DNA from 3 places in the Ideonella margarita genome. Region 1 is predicted to be linked to each of the others. Evidence: predicted binding sites of a transcription regulator. Region 1 holds the regulator's gene; each other region holds the start of a gene.
What was found. The regulator FNR, encoded in region 1, switches genes on or off when oxygen is low (the NO sensors DNR and NnrR bind a similar motif). The targets are predictions, from matches to a motif close to TTGATNNNNATCAA.
Positions count from the first base shown of each region.

Region 2: a site for FNR is predicted at 2,940-2,953, ahead of AACH00_RS00225 (OmpW/AlkL family protein). Genes of this name have one in related genera too.
Region 3: a site for FNR is predicted at 2,603-2,616, ahead of AACH00_RS15390 (universal stress protein). Genes of this name have one in related genera too.

Region 1 is NZ_JBBUTI010000004.1:438,416-444,139, reverse strand. Features, by position in the region: gene AACH00_RS07440 (sulfite exporter TauE/SafE family protein) at 1-56, opposite strand, end outside; gene hemN (oxygen-independent coproporphyrinogen III oxidase) at 59-1,468, opposite strand; gene fnr (fumarate/nitrate reduction transcriptional regulator Fnr) at 1,642-2,385, shown strand; gene AACH00_RS07425 (hypothetical protein) at 2,465-2,752, opposite strand; gene AACH00_RS07420 (nitrogen fixation protein FixH) at 2,770-3,042, opposite strand; gene ccoG (cytochrome c oxidase accessory protein CcoG) at 3,062-4,525, opposite strand; gene ccoP (cytochrome-c oxidase, cbb3-type subunit III) at 4,540-5,454, opposite strand; gene AACH00_RS07405 (cbb3-type cytochrome oxidase subunit 3) at 5,505-5,678, opposite strand; gene ccoO (cytochrome-c oxidase, cbb3-type subunit II) at 5,696-5,724, opposite strand, start outside.
Region 2 is NZ_JBBUTI010000001.1:43,401-49,124, reverse strand. Features, by position in the region: gene ahcY (adenosylhomocysteinase) at 1-1,264, shown strand, start outside; gene AACH00_RS00235 (TlyA family RNA methyltransferase) at 1,264-2,037, shown strand; gene metF (methylenetetrahydrofolate reductase [NAD(P)H]) at 2,049-2,888, shown strand; gene AACH00_RS00225 (OmpW/AlkL family protein) at 3,083-3,727, shown strand; gene AACH00_RS00220 (5-formyltetrahydrofolate cyclo-ligase) at 3,782-4,381, opposite strand; gene AACH00_RS00215 (porin) at 4,656-5,624, shown strand.
Region 3 is NZ_JBBUTI010000011.1:13,431-19,154, reverse strand. Features, by position in the region: gene AACH00_RS15400 (galactose oxidase early set domain-containing protein) at 1-1,180, shown strand, start outside; gene AACH00_RS15395 (ZIP family metal transporter) at 1,304-2,080, shown strand; gene AACH00_RS15390 (universal stress protein) at 2,094-2,528, opposite strand; gene AACH00_RS15385 (sulfurtransferase) at 2,645-3,517, opposite strand; gene AACH00_RS15380 (DMT family transporter) at 3,539-4,453, opposite strand; gene trpS (tryptophan--tRNA ligase) at 4,471-5,472, opposite strand; gene purN (phosphoribosylglycinamide formyltransferase) at 5,532-5,724, shown strand, end outside.

The DNA of each region.
Region 1 (5,724 bases):
TGCACGGAGCCAGCCAAGCCCATCAACAGGGCGCTCAAAAGCAAAGCGAAGTTCACCCTCAGATGATGCGCGAAAAACGCTCCCGAACACGGTCGGCCTGCAAATGCCGGTCAAAGCACATGGCGATGGCGCGCACGAAGAACCACCCCGCTGCCGTGATCTGGATAGCGCCCGGAGTCACCGTCACCAGACCCATGTCAACGTACGGCTGCAGCTGCGAGAGCTCATTGCGGAAGTACTCGTTGAAGCTGATCAGGTGCGCCAGCTCGATCGATTCGAACTCCAGCCGACCCTGGCACATCAGCGCCATGATCACGGCACGGCGAAGCAGGTCATCACGCGTCAATGCCAAGCCGCGCACCACGGCAAACTGGCCTTGGCGGATGGCGTCGTAATACTCGGGCAGCGTCTTCGCGTTCTGGCTGTAGGTGGCGCCCATGCGGCCGATCGACGACACGCCCAGCCCGATCAGATCGCAATCAGGCTGCGTGCTGTAGCCCTGGAAGTTGCGATGCAGCCGCCCTTGCCGCTTGGCCGCCGCCAGTGAATCGGTGGACAGCGCAAAGTGGTCCATGCCGATGTAGGTGTAGCCGTGGCCCAGGAAGCCACCGATGGCGCCCGACAGCATGCTGATGCGGTGCTCAGGGGGCGGCAGCTGGCTGCCATCAATGCGCCGCTGCGGCTTGAAGCGCGAGGGCAGATGCGCATAGGCATACAGCGCGATGCGGTCAGGCCGCCACTCGCCGATCTGGTTGATGGTGCGGGCGAAGGTCTCGGGCGTCTGCTTCGGCAGGCCGTAGATCAGATCGACATTGATCGACTCGAACCCCAGTTCGCGGGCGCACACCATCAGGCTCTGGATGCTCTCGGGCGACTGCACCCGGTGCACGGCCTTCTGCACCTCGGGGTCCAGGTCCTGCACGCCGAAACTCAAGCGATTGAAGCCGAGCTGCCGCAGGTGCGCCAGGCGTTGCGGGTCAGCGGTGCGCGGGTCGACCTCGATCGACACCTCGGCCCCCGGGGCGAGCCGGAAGCTCTTCTGCAGGAACGCCATCACCCGGCTGAGCTCGGCGTCACTCAGGAAGGTGGGCGAGCCACCACCGAAGTGCAGCTGCGACACGTTCTGCACGCCGCCCAGCGCCTGTGCATGCAGGGCCACTTCGGCCTCCAGCACATCGAGGTATTCGGTGGCGCGCTCATGGTGTTTGGTGATCACCTTGTTGCAGGCGCAGTAGTAGCACACCGATTCGCAGAACGGGATGTGCACATAGATGGACAGCGGCTTCTTGCCGCCCACCATGGCGCCCTCGGCCCGCTGGTGCAGAGCGCCCAGGTAATCGGCCGGACCAAACGCCTCCACGAAGCGATCAGCGGTCGGGTAAGAGGTGTAGCGCGGGCCCGGCACGTCGAAACGTTGCAGCAGGTCCACTGGCAGCGGCGTGGCCGCTTCAAGGATGTGATTTGCCATGGCCGTGATGGTGCCAAAGCACACTGCAGCGGCCTTGATCTGGCTCAAGGGTGCGGCGCGGCGCCCGTCCAAGAATGGCGCATCGATTGAGGAAGATCATGCTGCCCACCTGCTCCCCGCACGACCTGTCATGCCCTTCGGCCCCTGAGGCCGCGCACGCCATAATGAAAGCCATGACCACCGACACCCAGCGCGTGAAGGCCGACGCCTTCAAGGTCGCCTGCTCCAGCTGCAACTTGCGTGAACTGTGCCTGCCCGTCGGGCTGGCCAGCCCCGACCTGGAGAAGCTCGACAGCCTGGTGGCCAACCGCCGCACCGTGGCGCGCGGCGACACCCTCTTCCGCTCGGGCGACGAGTTCCAGTCTCTCTACGCCGTGCGCACCGGCTTCTTCAAGACCTGCGTGTCGTCCGAAGACGGGCGCGACCAGGTCACCGGCTTCCAGATGGCGGGCGAGTTGCTGGGCCTGGACGGCATCAGCAATGACCGCCACTCCTGCGACGCAGTGGCACTGGAAGACTCCCAGGTGTGCGTGATTCCGTACAGCCAGCTGGAAGAGCTGTCGCGCGAGTTCACCGACCTGCAGCACCAGTTCCACAAGATCATGAGCCGCGAGATCGTTCGCGACCACGGCGTGATGCTGCTGCTGGGCAGCATGCGCGCCGAGGAACGACTGGCTGCCTTCCTGCTGAACCTGACGCAGCGGCTGCAGGCCCGGGGGTTCTCGGCCTCTTCATTGATCCTGCGGATGACGCGCGAGGAAATCGGCAGCTACCTGGGCCTCAAGCTCGAAACGGTAAGCCGCACGTTCTCGAAGTTCCAGGAAGAGGGCCTGCTGGAGGTGAAGCAGCGCCAGATCCGCATCGTCGACCAGGCTGGCCTGCAGCAACTGGTGAACGGGGCTGGCGGCGCCTGCTGAACGCGGATTCCGGTGGGCTCCATCGGAGCCAACCCACCATGAACAAGGGCCGCATCGAGCGGCCCTTTTTTGTTTCAGCTCAGGCGCTGTGCCCGGGGCCGGTCAGCGGCTCGTCGAAGTGGTCAGCGGGCATGGTCAGCAGCAACTGCGACAAGGCCCCTGAGGTGGCGATCACGGCCCAGAAGACGAAGAACGAGACGCTGTAGACGGCCTTCGGCGACCACTCGATGGCAGCACCGCCAAACCACATCAGCGTGCCCGGATCAACCACCGAGAACACCAGCATTTCAAGCACCCCTGCCATCAGGAAAGCCGGCCAGAGGATGCCGACGGTGCGGACGCTGAACGGTGTCTTCGGGGTGCTCATGGTGTTCTCCTGAAGGACTAGGGCTTGGGCGTAGCGGCGTGGTTGCGGGCCTGCATGGCGGGTGTGTTGCCGTCGGCACCGTCCTTGATGTTGACGGTGACGCTCGGGTCGTCGCGGTCCAGTACCGGGTCAGCCCCGCGCACTGCGATGACCGCCGTGGTCAGGCTGGCACACACCACCACCACGGGCCCGCCCACCACCAGCCACATCATCGGATGGCGGAACCACGCCTTGCCACTTTGGGCCGGCGCAGCAGGGCTTGCAACAGGGGAAATCTCGGAGGTCGACATGCTGTGTTCCTGCGTCCGCTCAGCGCGGCACGATGAAGGTTGATTTTTCGCTCAGGGTGATGGCGGATGGCGCCCCCTCCCCTGGCACACGTTCGATCTGGAAATGGATCGGGTGGGCACCGGCGCCGGCCTGCTGGCTCGATTCATACGGCACCTGCACCGACACCGTGATCCACCGCGCCTCGGCCGGCAAGACCTCCACCACCTCAGGCACACCCACCAGCTTGATGCCGGTCAAGCCGTCGACATGGATGCGGTAGTGCTGCACGCGCTCGGCGGCGTTCATGATCTGCAGGCGGTAAACGTTCTCGATGCGCCCATCCTCCACCTGCCTGGCCAGCGAGGCGCGGTCACGCACCACGTCCACGCGGAAAGGATCACGCAGCGCAATGCTGGCCACGAAGGCACCGCAGATGATGGCGAGGATGGCCGTGTAGATCAGCACCCGCGGGCGCAGCACCCGCTTGAGGATCTGCTGTTTGTCGAGATGCTGGGACAGGCTGTTCTGGGTGGCGTAACGGATCAGGCCGGGTTGATAACCCATCTTGTCCATGATGCCGTCGCACACGTCAATGCAGGCGGCACAGCCGATGCACTCGTACTGCAGGCCCTTGCGGATGTCGATGCCGGTCGGGCAGACCTGCACGCACAGGCCGCAGTCGATGCACGAACCCAGACCCAGTTGCGCCGGGTCAGCCTTCTTGGAGCGCGGGCCACGCGGGTCGCCCCGCTCGCTGTCGTAGCTGATGATCAGGGTGTCGTGGTCGAACATCACGCTCTGGAAGCGCGCGTACGGGCACATGTACTTGCAGACCTGCTCACGCATGTAGCCGGCGTTGCCGTAGGTGGCAAAGCCGTAGAACAGCACCCAGAACCATTCCCACGGCCCGAAGCCGAGCGTCATCGCCTCGGCGGCCAGCGTCTTGATGGGCGTGAAGTAGCCAACGAAGGTGAAACCGGTCCAGAGGCCGAACAGGATCCAGACCGATTGCTTGGCCGTCTTGCGCCAGAGCTTCTCCAGCGTCCACGGGCCTTCGTCGAGGCGCATGCGCTGGGCGCGGTCGCCCTCGATGCGCTGCTCGAACCACATGTAGATCTCGGTGTACACCGTCTGCGGGCAGGCGAAGCCGCACCACAGGCGCCCTGCCACGGCCGTGAACAGGAACAGCGCGTACGCCGAGATCATCAGCAGACCCGACAGGTAGATCAGGTCTTGCGGGTAGAGCACCAGACCGAAGATGTAGAACCGGCGCGAAGCCAGGTCAAACAGCACGGCCTGGCGGTCGTTCCAGACCAGCCAAGGCAGGCCGTAGAACACCAGTTGGGTGATCCACACCAGGGCCCATCGCCAGGTGGCGAACAGGCCGGTGACGGCACGCGCGTAGATCTTCTTCTGTTTCTGATAGAGCGAGACCACGGTCCCGGACTTGTCCGCGTCGTCAGTGACGGCGGCGGCGTTGGATGCAGGCGTGGTCTCACTCATACAGATTCATCAGATCACTGCGCAGCGACCTTGGTGGCCTGGCTCAGGTTCCAGACATAGGCGGTCAGCACCTTCAGCTGCTCCGGCGTGAAGCGGTGGCCTTGCGGCGGCATCACGTTGGTCTTGCCGTTGTTGACCATGGCCACGATGGCGGGTTCACCCCAGCCGTGCAGCCAGACCTTGTCGGTCAGGTTCGGGGCGCCCATCAGCGGGTTGCCCTTGCCGTCTGCACCGTGGCAGGCCGCGCACGCCGCGAACTTGGCCTTGCCCAATTGGGCCGCGACCGAGTTGTGCGGGCTGTCCGACAGGCTCAGCACATAGTTGGCCACGTTGCGCACATCTTCCGAGGTGCCCACTGCAGCAGCCATCGGAGGCATGACGCCCTGGCGACCTTCCTTGATGGTCTTCTCGATGTACTCGGGGCCGGAGCCGCCCAGCCAGTCACTGTCGGCCAGGTTCGGGAAGCCCTTGCTGCCGCGTGCGTCAGCGCCGTGGCACTGGGCGCAGTTGTTAACGTAGAGGCGCTCACCGATGGCCATGGCCTGCGGGTTCTTGGCCATCTGCTCGGCGCTCAGGTTGGCGAAGCCGGCGTAGACGGGCGCCATGGCGGCCGCTGCCTTCTCGTTCTCACCCTTGAGCTGCCCCACAGCCGACCACTTCAAGGTGCCTTCGCTGGCACCCAGGCCCGGGTACAGCGACAGGTAGATCGCCGCGAACACGATGGTCAGGATGAACAAGCCCATCCACCAGCGCGGCAGCGGGTTGTTCATCTCCTTCAAGTCTTCGTCCCACACGTGGCCGGTGGTGTTGTCATCGGCCATCTTGACGCGCTTGCTGGCCACCGCCAGCACGAACACGCAGAAGGCCAGGCCGCCGATGACGATGCCCGCCACGAACAGCGACCAGCCATTGCTGAAAAAGTCACTCATGTCATTTACTCCTTGAGCGGGGGGCACCAGAAGGCGCAACCCGCCGTGTCTCATGGGCGATCGGAGGTTCCGACGGGCGCATCGTCGTCCAGGAACGGCACCTGGGCGGCGTCATCGAAGAAGTCCTTGCGCTTGCGGCTCCAGGTCCAGAGCATCAGCCCCAGAAAGAGCACCAGCGAAACCAGCGTCACGACGCTGCGCATCACGTTGATGTCGAAGTCCATCGAAAACTCCTGATCTCTCACTTGCGGGCCGTGCCCAGCACCTGCA
Region 2 (5,724 bases), on a different contig from region 1:
CGGCTCGCTGCACATGACGATCCAGACCGGCGTGCTGGTTGAAACGCTGCAAGCCCTGGGCGCCGAAGTGCGCTGGGCTTCCTGCAACATCTTCTCGACGCAAGACCACGCCGCTGCCGCCCTGGTGGAACGTGGCACCCCGGTGTTCGCCTACAAGGGCGAAACGCTGAAGGACTACTGGGACTACACCCACCGCATCTTTGAATTCGGCGCTGCCGGCACGCCGGGCGAAGGCCCGAACATGATCCTGGACGACGGCGGCGATGCCACGCTGCTGATGCACCTGGGCCAGCGCGCCGAGAAGGACCTGTCGGTCATCGCCAACCCGACCAGCGAAGAAGAAACCGAGCTGTTCGCCGCGATCAAGGCCAAGCTGGCTGTTGACTCGACCTGGTACACCCGCAAGGCGCGCGAGATCATCGGCGTGACCGAAGAGACCACCACGGGCGTGCTGCGCCTGAACGAAATGGCGGCCGCCGGCAAGCTGCAGTTCCGCGCCATCAACGTCAACGACTCGGTCACCAAGAGCAAGTTCGACAACCTGTATGGCTGCCGCGAATCGCTGGTCGATTCGATCAAGCGCGCCACCGACGTGATGATCGCCGGCAAGGTCGCCGTGGTCGCTGGTTACGGCGACGTGGGCAAGGGCTCGGCCCAGGCCCTGCGCGCCCTCAGCGCCCAGGTGTGGGTGACCGAGATCGACCCGATCAACGCCCTGCAGGCCGCGATGGAAGGATTCAAGGTCGTGACGATGGAATACGCGGCCGACAAGGCCGACATCTTCGTCTCGGCCACCGGCAACAAGAACGTGATCCGTTACGAGCACATGGCCGCGATGAAGGACGAAGCCATCGTCTGCAACATCGGCCACTTCGACAACGAGATTGACGTCGCTTCGCTGGCTGCCTGCCAGTGGGACGAGATCAAGCCGCAGGTCGATCACGTCATCTTCCCCGACGGCAAGAAGATCATCCTGCTGGCCAAGGGCCGCCTGGTGAACCTGGGCTGCGCCACGGGCCACCCGAGCTTCGTGATGTCGTCGAGCTTCGCCAACCAGACCATCGCCCAGATCGAGCTGTTCTGCCACCAGGACCGCTACGAAGCCGGCAAGGTCTACGTGCTGCCCAAGCACCTGGACGAGAAGGTCGCCCGCCTGCACCTGAAGAAGGTCGGCGTGATGCTGACCGAACTCACCGACGAGCAGGCCGCCTACATCGGCGTTTCGAAGAGCGGCCCGTACAAGGCCGACACGTACCGCTACTGATGCGCGCGGACCAGCTTCTTGTCCAGCAGGGCCTCGCGCCCTCGCGTTCGGCCGCCCAGCGACTGATTGAGCACGGCGGCGTGCGCTGGCTCGGCCCGAAGGGCTGGACCGTGCCGCGCAAGGCCGGTGAAGACTTGCCGGAAGGCTGCCAGTTCGAACTGGTGGACGACGCCGAGTTGCGCTGGGCCTCGCGCGGTGGCCTGAAGCTGGAAGGTGTGCTGCGCGACGCCGGTCTGGCCTTGCAGGGCGGCCTCGCGTTGGACGTCGGGCAGAGCACCGGTGGCTTCACCGATGTGCTGCTGTCCGCCGGCTGCCGCCAGGTGGTGGGCGTGGACGTGGGCCACGGCCAGCTGCATCCGCGGCTGGCCGCCGACCCGCGGGTGGTGGCGCTGGAAGGCGTCAATGCCCGCAGCCTCAGCCCCGAGGTGCTGGGCGAGGCCTGGCAGGCCCCGGGCTTCGACCTGATCACCGGCGACTTGTCATTCATCTCGCTCAGCCTGGTGCTGCCGGCACTGGCGCCGCTGCTGGCCCCGGGCGGCCATGTGCTGATGCTGGTCAAGCCGCAGTTCGAGTTGCAGCCTGCCGACATCGGCAAGGGCGGCTTGGTGAAGCACGCCAGCGCCTTTGCGCGGGTGGAGACACGCCTGCGTGAGACCTGCGTGGCTTGCGGCCTGACCGTGCTGAACTGGCGCGACAGCCCGGTGACGGGTGGTGACGGCAACCGCGAATTTTTCATACTGGCGCAGCGGGCTTCGGCCCCGGTTGCGCCCTGAAGAGACTCCCCATGAGTGTTTCCGACGACTTCCAGCTGAGCCTGGAGTTCTTCCCCCCGAAGACGCCTGAAGGCGTGACCAAGCTCGCCGCCGTGCGCAGCGAGCTGTACGCGCTGAAGCCGGCGTTCTGCTCGGTGACCTACGGTGCGGGCGGCTCGACGCAGGACGGCACGCTGCAGACCGTGCAGTCCATCCTGAGCGAAGGCCATGCCGGTGCGCCGCACTTCAGCTGCATCGGCGCTGATGCCGCCACCATCCGCGAGCGGCTTGCGGAATTCAAGGCCATCGGCGTGAAGCGCATCGTGGCGCTGCGCGGCGATCTGCCCAGCGGCTACGGCGGCTTCGGCGAGTTCCGCTACGCGAGCGACCTCGTGGCCTTCATCCGCGCCGAGACCGGCGACCACTTCCACATTGAAGTGGCGGCCTACCCGGAGATGCATCCGCAGGCGCGCTCGCCCCAGGCGGACCTGCAGGCCTATGCCACCAAGGTGAAGGCCGGCGCTGACTCGGCGATCACCCAGTTCTTCTTCAACTCGGACGCGTACTTCCGCTTCGTGGATGACGCCTACGCGCTGGGCGCTGACATCCCGGTGGTGCCCGGCATCATGCCGATCACCAATGCCAGCGGCATCCTGCGCTTTGCCGACAGCTGCGGCGCCGATGTGCCGCGCTGGATCCGTCTGCGCCTGCAAAGCTTCGGCGACGACAGCGCCAGCATCAAGGCATTTGGCCTGGATGTGGTGACCGACCTGTGCGACCAGCTGCGCACCGCCGGCGTGCCGGGCCTGCACTTCTACTCGATGAACCAGAGCGCCACGGTGCTCGAAATCTGCCGCCGCCTGAACGGCTGACCGGCAGCAGCCGTCGATGTGGTGCGCGCGCATCAGCGCCGCGCACCACCTCTGACGCACATCAAGGCTGCCCTTGCTGGCAAGCCTGAACCCGGGCCCGCTTGCGCCCACACAAGTTGACGATGCGCCCTCCGCGGTGCAATGCATTCAGACCCCAAGGTCCCGAATTCATTGCAACCTAGAAGGAGTTTTCCATGCGCAAGCAACTGATCGCCCTGGCCGCCATCGCAGCCGCCACCCTGCCCCAGATCGCCGCCGCCCAGGACACGGGCAGCTGGCTCGTTCGCGGCCGCGCCGCGCATCTGCAGTCGGCCAACACCAACAGCGCTGACCTGAAGACCACGCTGACCGCCGTGGTGGGCTCGCCGGTCGAGGCATCGATCAACGACAAGTGGATCCCCGAGCTGGACATCAGCTATTTCTTCACGCCGAACATCGCGGCCGAGCTGATCCTGACCTACCCGCAGAAGCAGACCCTGTCGGTTGGCGGCGGCAAGATCGGCAGCTTCAAGCACCTGCCCCCGACCCTGACGGCGCAGTACCACTTCACCGGCCTGGAGGGCTTCCGCCCGTACGTGGGTGTGGGCGTGAACTACACCAACATCTCTGATGTGCAGTGGGAATCGGGCGTGTCGGCCCTGAACCTGAACCTCAAGCGCAACAGCGTTGGCCTGGCCGCACAAGTCGGCGTGGACGTGCCGGTGGGTGGCGGCTGGCTGCTGAACTTCGACGTGAAGAAGGTCCAGATCAAGACCGACGTGCTGTCGAACGAAACCAAGATCGGCACCTTCAAGGTCGATCCGCTGCTGGTCAGCGTGGGCTTCGGCAAGCGCTTCTGAGCGTGGCCTGATTCAGCCAAGGGCGGCCTGCGGGCCGCCCTTTTTCATGGTCGCTCAGAGCACCCCGCGCTGCCAGGACACGCCTTCTTCCGTCAGCAAGGCGTCGAGCGGCACGTCATGCGGCTCGCCTTCCAGCCAGGGCACGTAGCCGTGGGAGTAGGCCAACCCGGCGGTGGCCGGCAGCGGGTCAAGCGCTGCCAGCGTGCGGTCATAGAAGCCGCCGCCATAGCCCAGGCGCACACCGCCCGGGCCAAAGCCCACGCAAGGCACCAGCAGCAGCTCGGGGTGAAAGGCCTCGGTGTCTTTCGGCTTCGGGATGCCGTAGGCGTCTTCTTCCATCGGGCAACCGGGGTACCAGACATGGAAGGTCAGCTGCTTGGTCTCCCGGTTCATCACCGGCAGACCGATGCGGCGGTCTTCGTGGCCTTCGGCCCAGCGGTACAGCGCGGGCAGTGCGTCGAACTCGCCCTTGATGGGCCAGTAGGCGCCAATCGTCTTTTCCGGGCGGCTGATGAGCCACACCATCAGCACTTCCTGCAGGTGGGCGGCGCGCTGGTGGCGATCCAGCAGGCTCAGTCGTTCCGCCTGCAGTTGCTTGCGCAACACACTTTTGTCGCGAGAGGGTTCGAGATTCAGCTTGAACGGCAGGGTCATGGGATCAGTTCCTGACAACTTGCAACAGCCTTTGATTGTGCGGGCGTTGGGTGGCTGTCCCGGCGTCACGACGGGCATGAGGGGTCAAGTTTCTGCAGAACCATTTACGACTAACACGCATTTCAGGCCAAAGAAAATTACAGCGTTGCCAAAAATGGAACAGTGAATTGCTGAGTGGCGAATTTATCTGGGGTAAACCCGAGCCTACAGTCCTTTCCGTGTGCAGTGGTCCCTCCGGACAACTGCTGCATCTGACAGATAAAAAGGACTTCACATGAACTTCCGTCTCGTTCCCCTCTCCCTGGCCCTGGCTTCGCTGGGTTCCGCCGCGATGGCTCAATCTTCGGTGACCGTGTATGGCCGCGTCGACCTGTCGGTCGCTCAGCAAGCCAACAAGGTTGCCAACAAGGAAGTGCGCAACGGCTCCGGCAGCCGTCTGGGCTTCCGTGGTGTGGAAGACCTGGGTGGCGGTCTGCAAGCCGTGTTCCAGATCGAACACCGCTTCAACGCCGATGAAGGCACCCAGACCGCAGCTACCCGCTTCTGGGACGGCAAGGCCATCGTCGGCCTGCAAAGCGCCTACGGCCGTGTCGTGCTGGGCCGCGAAGAAAACCCGGCTTACACCTACAGCCAGAACGTGGCTGACCCGTTCGGCACCGACACCGTTGCTTCGAACGCCCTGATCGTGCAAGGCAAGGCTGCCATCGCCGACATCTCGACCCGTTACAGCAACTCGGTGACCTACAGCTACGCCGCCAACGGCCTGGCTTTCGGCGCACAGATCGCTGAAACCGACGCCAACGCAGGTTCGGGCGCCAAGCGTCCGTACAGCCTGGGTGGCTCGTACACCACCGGCCCGCTGAGCGTGGGTGTTGGCTTCGAGAACCCGTCGAACACGAAGGACCGCTGGGCCACCGTGAACGGTTCGTACGACTTCGGCATCGCCAAGGTCGGCGCTTTCTTCGGTGACGGCAAGAACGCCGCTGACCAGAAGATCCAGTCGTTCCTGGTGAGCGCAGTGGCACCGGTGGGCAATGGCGCCTTCCGTGGCAGCTACGGCGAACTGAAGAACAAGGCGACGGCTGTTGACGCCACCCTGGTCAAGCAAGCTGCTGTCGGCTACCAGTACTTCCTGTCGAAGCGCACCACCGTGTACGCCGACGTGCTGGAATTTGGCGGCACCCAGCGTGTTGCCGGCACCAAGAAGGTCGGCTACGACCTGGGCCTGAAGCACAACTTCTGATTTCCCTGCCGGGAAAGCCCGGCCCGCTGTCTGCAACTCGGCGGGTCGGGATCATCGTCTGACGGTGTGGTCGCGCGTGGGGACGCGTGACATCACATGC
Region 3 (5,724 bases), on a different contig from region 1:
CGTCGGCGGGGACCGCGCGGTGGACGGCGTGCGAAATTACGCCAACAACGACGTCAATCGTTTTTCACCGGCCACTGGTGTCTTGCAACGCGAGCCCCTGTCGATGGGGTTTCGCCGCTGGTATGCCACGGTGGTGATGAGCGCACAGGGCGACGCGGTGGTGCTGGGCGGGCGCGACGACCGCGACAGTCTGGAAGGCGGCCCCGAGAGCACGCCGACCTTCTCGCCCACGCCCGAGCTGCGCAGCCCGGACGGCCTGTGGCGCAGCTTGCCGGGTGCCACCAGCGACCAGGCCCTGGGTTCGATCGGCTCGCATTGGTACTACCCCCGGGCCTGGCAATTGCCGGAGGGCCGCATCGGTGTCATCACGGTGAACGGCCCGATGTATGCGGTGAGCACGGCCGGCGACGGTGCCATCGAGCGCATGCCGGCGGAGCTGCCGACGGGGTCGGCGCGCCTGCCTTCGGTGATGGTGGCGCCGGGGCGGGTGCTGTCGGTGCGCAATGACGGGGCCAGCTGGCTGGTGGACTGGTCCACCAAAGCCAAGCCGACGGTGGCCCGCAGCGGCAATCTCTCCGGCCACCGCCTGTATGCCAACGCCACCGCACTGGCTGATGGTTCGGTGTGGGTGAACGGCGGCTCGTCCTCCGGCAACTCACTGGCCGGCGCGTTTTACGCCAGCGAGCTTTGGCAGGCGCAGACCGGCCAGTGGCGGCCCACGGCGGCGGCGGCCAAGCCACGGCTGTATCACTCGATCTCGATGCTGATGCCCGATGGCTCGGTGTTGACCGGAGGCGGCGGGGCGCCTGGGCCGGTGGCACAACTCAATGCCGAGGTGTACTTCCCGCCTTACCTGTACCGCAAGGACGGCAGTGGGCTGGCGGCCGAGCGGCCGGTGGTCCGCGAGGCGCCTGCTGCGCTGGGCTGGGGCCAGCAGTTCGATGTGCGCATGCGCGGCGAGGGGGCGGTCTCTGCGGTCAACCTGGTGCGCTTTGGCGCTGTCACCCATGCCTTTGGCAACGATCAGCGCGTCGTGCCGATGACCTTCACCCAGACTGGCAGCAAGCTGCGCCTGCACAGCCCGGCGGCGGCCACGCTGGCGCCACCGGGCTTCTACATGCTGTTCGTGCTGGATGCGGCCGGGGTGCCTTCGGTGGCGCGGGTGCTGCGGCTGGGTTGAAACACCGCCCGCAAAGCGGCGGCCGCCCGCTCGTGGCATGATCCACGCCCACCTCGCGCGGCAGCTGCCCGTGTGGGGCACACTCTCTGCAGTCGCCCGCCGGGCACGCTTTCCGGTTTCTGAATGACGCTGTTCTACATTGTTCTGGCCACCTTCATGGGTGGCGTGCTGTCCGTGGTGGTGGCGGCCTCGCTCACCTACGCAATGCTGGGTCAGCTGGTGAAGCACCTGGTCAGCCTGTCGGCCGGCGTGTTGCTGGGCACGGCCTTGCTGCACACGCTGCCGGAAGCCTTCGAGAGCCAGGTTGACCCCCGGACGCTGTTCGCGGTGCTGCTGGGCGGCCTGCTGTTCTTCTTCCTGCTGGAAAAGGCCGAGCTGTACCGGCATGACCACCACCACGAAGGTGACGGCCACGACCACCACCACCATTTCGACGCCGAGCAGGCAGGCCGCGGTGGCTTCAGCGTGCTGGTCGGCGACAGCATCCACAACTTCTGCGACGGCATCATCATCGCCGCCGCCTTCATCGCCAGCCCCGAGCTGGGCCTGACCACATCGCTGGCGATCATCCTGCACGAGATCCCGCAGGAAGTCGGCGACACCATCGTGCTGATCAACGCCGGCTTCACCCGGCGCAAGGCCCTGTTCTACAACGCCTTGTCGGGCCTCGCGGCCGTGGTTGGCGGCGTGCTGGGCTACTTCGTGCTGGGCACCTGGCAGGCGATCTTCCCGTACCTGCTGGTGGTGGCGGCCAGCAGCTTCATCTATGTGGCCGTGGCCGACCTGATCCCGCAGATGCAGCGCCGCATGCCCTGGCGCGAGATGCTGCAGCAGGTGCTGTGGATCGGTGCCGGCCTGGGCCTGATCGTGCTGGCGCTGTCGCACCTGCACGAGCACTGAGCCCGACGCAGGCTTACTTCACCACCAGCACCGGGATCTGGCAGTGCGTCAGCACCTTCTGGGTTTCGCTGCCCAGGAGCAGGGCGCTCACGCCGCGGCGGCCGTGTGAGGCCATGACGATCAGATCGCAGCCCAGCTCCTTCGCCTGATCGACGATGGCTTCCCAGGGGTGCACAGATTCGACGGTGAAGGCGTCAGCCGTGACGCCGGCGGCCAGCGCCACCTCGCGAACCTGCTTGACGCGGCCTGCGGCGATGCGCTCTTGCGCGTCGAAAAACTCCTGCGGCGGCACCGGCTGCATTTCCGAGATGGCGCTGTAGGGGAAGGGCTCTTTCACGCTGATGGCGCTGAGCTTGGCGCCCAGGGTGCTGGCCAGCTTCACGGCGGTCTGCACGGCCTTGTCGGTGATGTCCGAGCCGTCGGTGGGAACCAGGATGTGGGTGTACATGAGGCGCTCCTTCTGTGGGCAGCCGGGAATGTCCGGCACATGCACACAGTGTTGCGCGTCAGGCCACACACGCCTTGACGCGCATCAAGCTCCTCACAGAACCGGTTTGGCCCAGATCAAGCGCCGCGTGCCACGGGGCGCAGCGGGTCGGCGCACCACTCGCTCCACGAGCCCGGATACAGCGCTGCACCCGGCAAACCAGCCGCCGCCATGGCCAGCAGGTTGTGGCAGGCTGTGACGCCCGAGCCGCACTGGTGGATGACCTGTGCGGGCGCCACGCCCAGCGCGCTGAAGGCGGCGTGCAGCTCAGCTGCCGGCTTGAAGCGGCCGTCGGCTTGCAGGTTGTCCTTGAAGAAGCGGTTGCGCGCGCCCGGAATGTGGCCGGCGATGCGGTCCAGCGGCTCTACCTCGCCACGGAAGCGCTCACCGGCGCGGGCATCCACCAGCACGTGGCTGCCTTGCAGCTTCAACAGCTCGTCTGCGCGCACCGTGGGCATGCCGGGCTCGCCCAGCGGGTAGTCGGGCAGCGGGGTGGCGCTGCGCTCAGCTGCCGGGCCTTCTGCCACTGCGCCGCCAGCGGCTTGCCAGGCGGGCAGGCCGCCGTCCAGCACCCGCACATCGCGGTGGCCCAGCCAGTGCAGCAGCCACCAGGCGCGGCCGGCGAAGGCGCAGCCCTGGCCATCAAGCACCACCACCGAGGTGCCCGGGCCAATGCCCCACTGACCAACCGTGTGCGCCCAGGCTGCGCGATCGGGCAGCGGGTGGCGTCCGCCTTCAATCGATCCGGCCGCTGATTTGGAGCCTGACAGGTCGCGCTCCAGGTGGGCATACAAGGAGCCAGGCAGGTGGGCTTGCGCGAACTGCCGCTGGCCTTGAGCCGGGTCACTCAGCTCGAAGCTGCAGTCGAGGATGACGGGTGCCTGGCCCGAGGCGCACAGCGCCATGAGTTCAGCGGCGCAGATGAGGGGGGACGTGGCGTTGGCGTTCATGCGGGTCTCCGGTGTCAAGGTTCAGGCCTCGGTGTTGTTCAGCGGGGTGGCGGCCGTGCCGGGCGCGGCCTTGGTGCGCAGCAGCGTCGCGGCAATGCCGGCGATGACGATCAGGCCCATGCCCAGCAGGGCGGTGGAGGTGACGGGGTCGTCAAAGATGAACACGCCGAACAGGAAGGAGTGGGCAATGCCCAGGTAGTTCAGGCTGGCGTTGGTGAGCGGGCGGCCGATGGCATAGGCCCGCGTCATCACGATCTGCGCCGAGGTGGCCAGCAAGCCCGTGGCCAGCAGCAGGCCCGCGCCTTGCCAGGTGTGCCCGTGCAAGGTGGGGCCGCCTGTGCGGCTGGTGGCGAGCGTGAGCAGCAGGCCGGCGGTCAGGCTGCCCAGCGAGAAATAGAACACCACGCGGTCTTCCGGCTCACCGGCGCGCCCGAGCGCGGTGACCTGAAGGTAGGCCATGGCCGACAACATGCCCGACAGCAGCCCGGCCAGGCCGCCCCAGAACTGTTCGCGCTCGATGGTGGGTTGCAGCACCAGGGCCACGCCGGCAAAGCCGGTCAGCACGGTGGCCACGAGGCGGCCGTCCACCTTGCTGGCGCCCAGCAGCACGGCACCACCGATGAGGAACAGCGCCATCCACACTGACGACATGTAGTTCAGCGTGATGGCGGTGGCCAGTGGCAGCTTGCCGATGGCGTAGAACCACAGCATCAGCGCGGCCACGCCGCTCAGGCTGCGCCAGAAGTGCATCGAGGGCACGGGCGTGGCAAACGGGGTGCCGCGCCAGCGCATCAGGCCGAACAGGAACAGCGCGCCCACCAGGCCGCGGTACAACACGATCTCGCCGGTGCCGTAACTGGCCGAGGCCAGCTTCACGCAGACCCCCATCAGCGCGAACAGGAACGACGACAGGAGCATCAGGACGGAAGCGGGCATGGGCGGCGGGCCTGTGCTCAGTAAGCCAGGCCAATGGCCTCGCGCACGTCCTTCATGGTCTGGCGCGCCACGGTGCGTGCCCGCTCGGTGCCCAGCTCGACGATCCACTGCACCTGCTTCGGATTCGCCAGATAGCGCTCGGCACGTTCGCGCCAGGGCTGCTGCTCACGCACGATGGCGTCGATCAGCGGCTGCTTGCAGTCGAGGCAGCCGGTGCGGGCCTGGCGGCAATCGGCGGCCAGGGTGTCGCGGGTGGCTTCAGGCGTGTACACCGCGTGCAGGGCCCACACCGGGCAGCGGGTGGGCTCACCGGCGTCTTCGCGGCGCACGCGCTGGGGGTCGGTGGGCATCTTGCGCACCTTTGTGGCCACGGCCTCGGGTTCATCGCGCATGGCGATGGTGTTCCCCAGGCTCTTGCTCATCTTTTCGCCGTCCAGACCGGGCAGGCGGGCGGTGTCGGTCAGCAGCACTTGTGGCTCGATGAGCACCGGCTCTGTGCGGCCGGCGCCGTGCAGGTGGTTGAAGCGGCGCGCCACTTCACGGGTGATTTCGACGTGCGGCGCCTGGTCTTCGCCCACCGGCACATGCTGCGCCCGGTAGATCAGGATGTCGGCGGCCTGCAGCAGCGGGTAGCCCAGGAAGCCGAAGGTCGGCGATTCACCCTCGCCGAGCTTGGCGATGCGGTCTTTGTAGGAAGGCGTACGCTCCAGCCACGACAGCGGCGTGTGCATCGCCAGCAGCGTGAACAGCTCGGCGTGCTCCGGCAGGCGGCTCTGGATGAAGAGCGTGGCCTGGTCGGGGTCGATGCCGGCGGCCAGCCAGTCCACCACCATGTCGTACACATGTGCGCTCAGCGTCTGGTGCTTGTCGGGCGAGGTGGTCAGCGCATGCCAGTCGGCCACGAAGAAGAAGCAATCATGGGTGTGCTGCAACTGCACCCAATTCTTGATGGCGCCATGGTAGTGGCCCAGGTGCAGCGCGCCAGTGGGGCGCATGCCAGAAAGAACGCGGGAACGCATGGCTGTCAGACGAAATCGTGAAGACCGCCATTGTGTCAGCCCGTACACTCCCGGGCCTCATGAAAAGAATCGTCATCCTGATCTCGGGCCGCGGCAGCAACATGCAGTCGGTGGTGGAAGCGTGCGCGTCTGAGGGGTGGCCGGCCGAGGTGTCGGCTGTGATCAGCAACCGGGCTGACGCCTCAGGCCTGGCCTGGGCGCAGGCGCGTGGCATCCACACTGCCGTGCTTGATCACAAGGCCTTTGCCGACC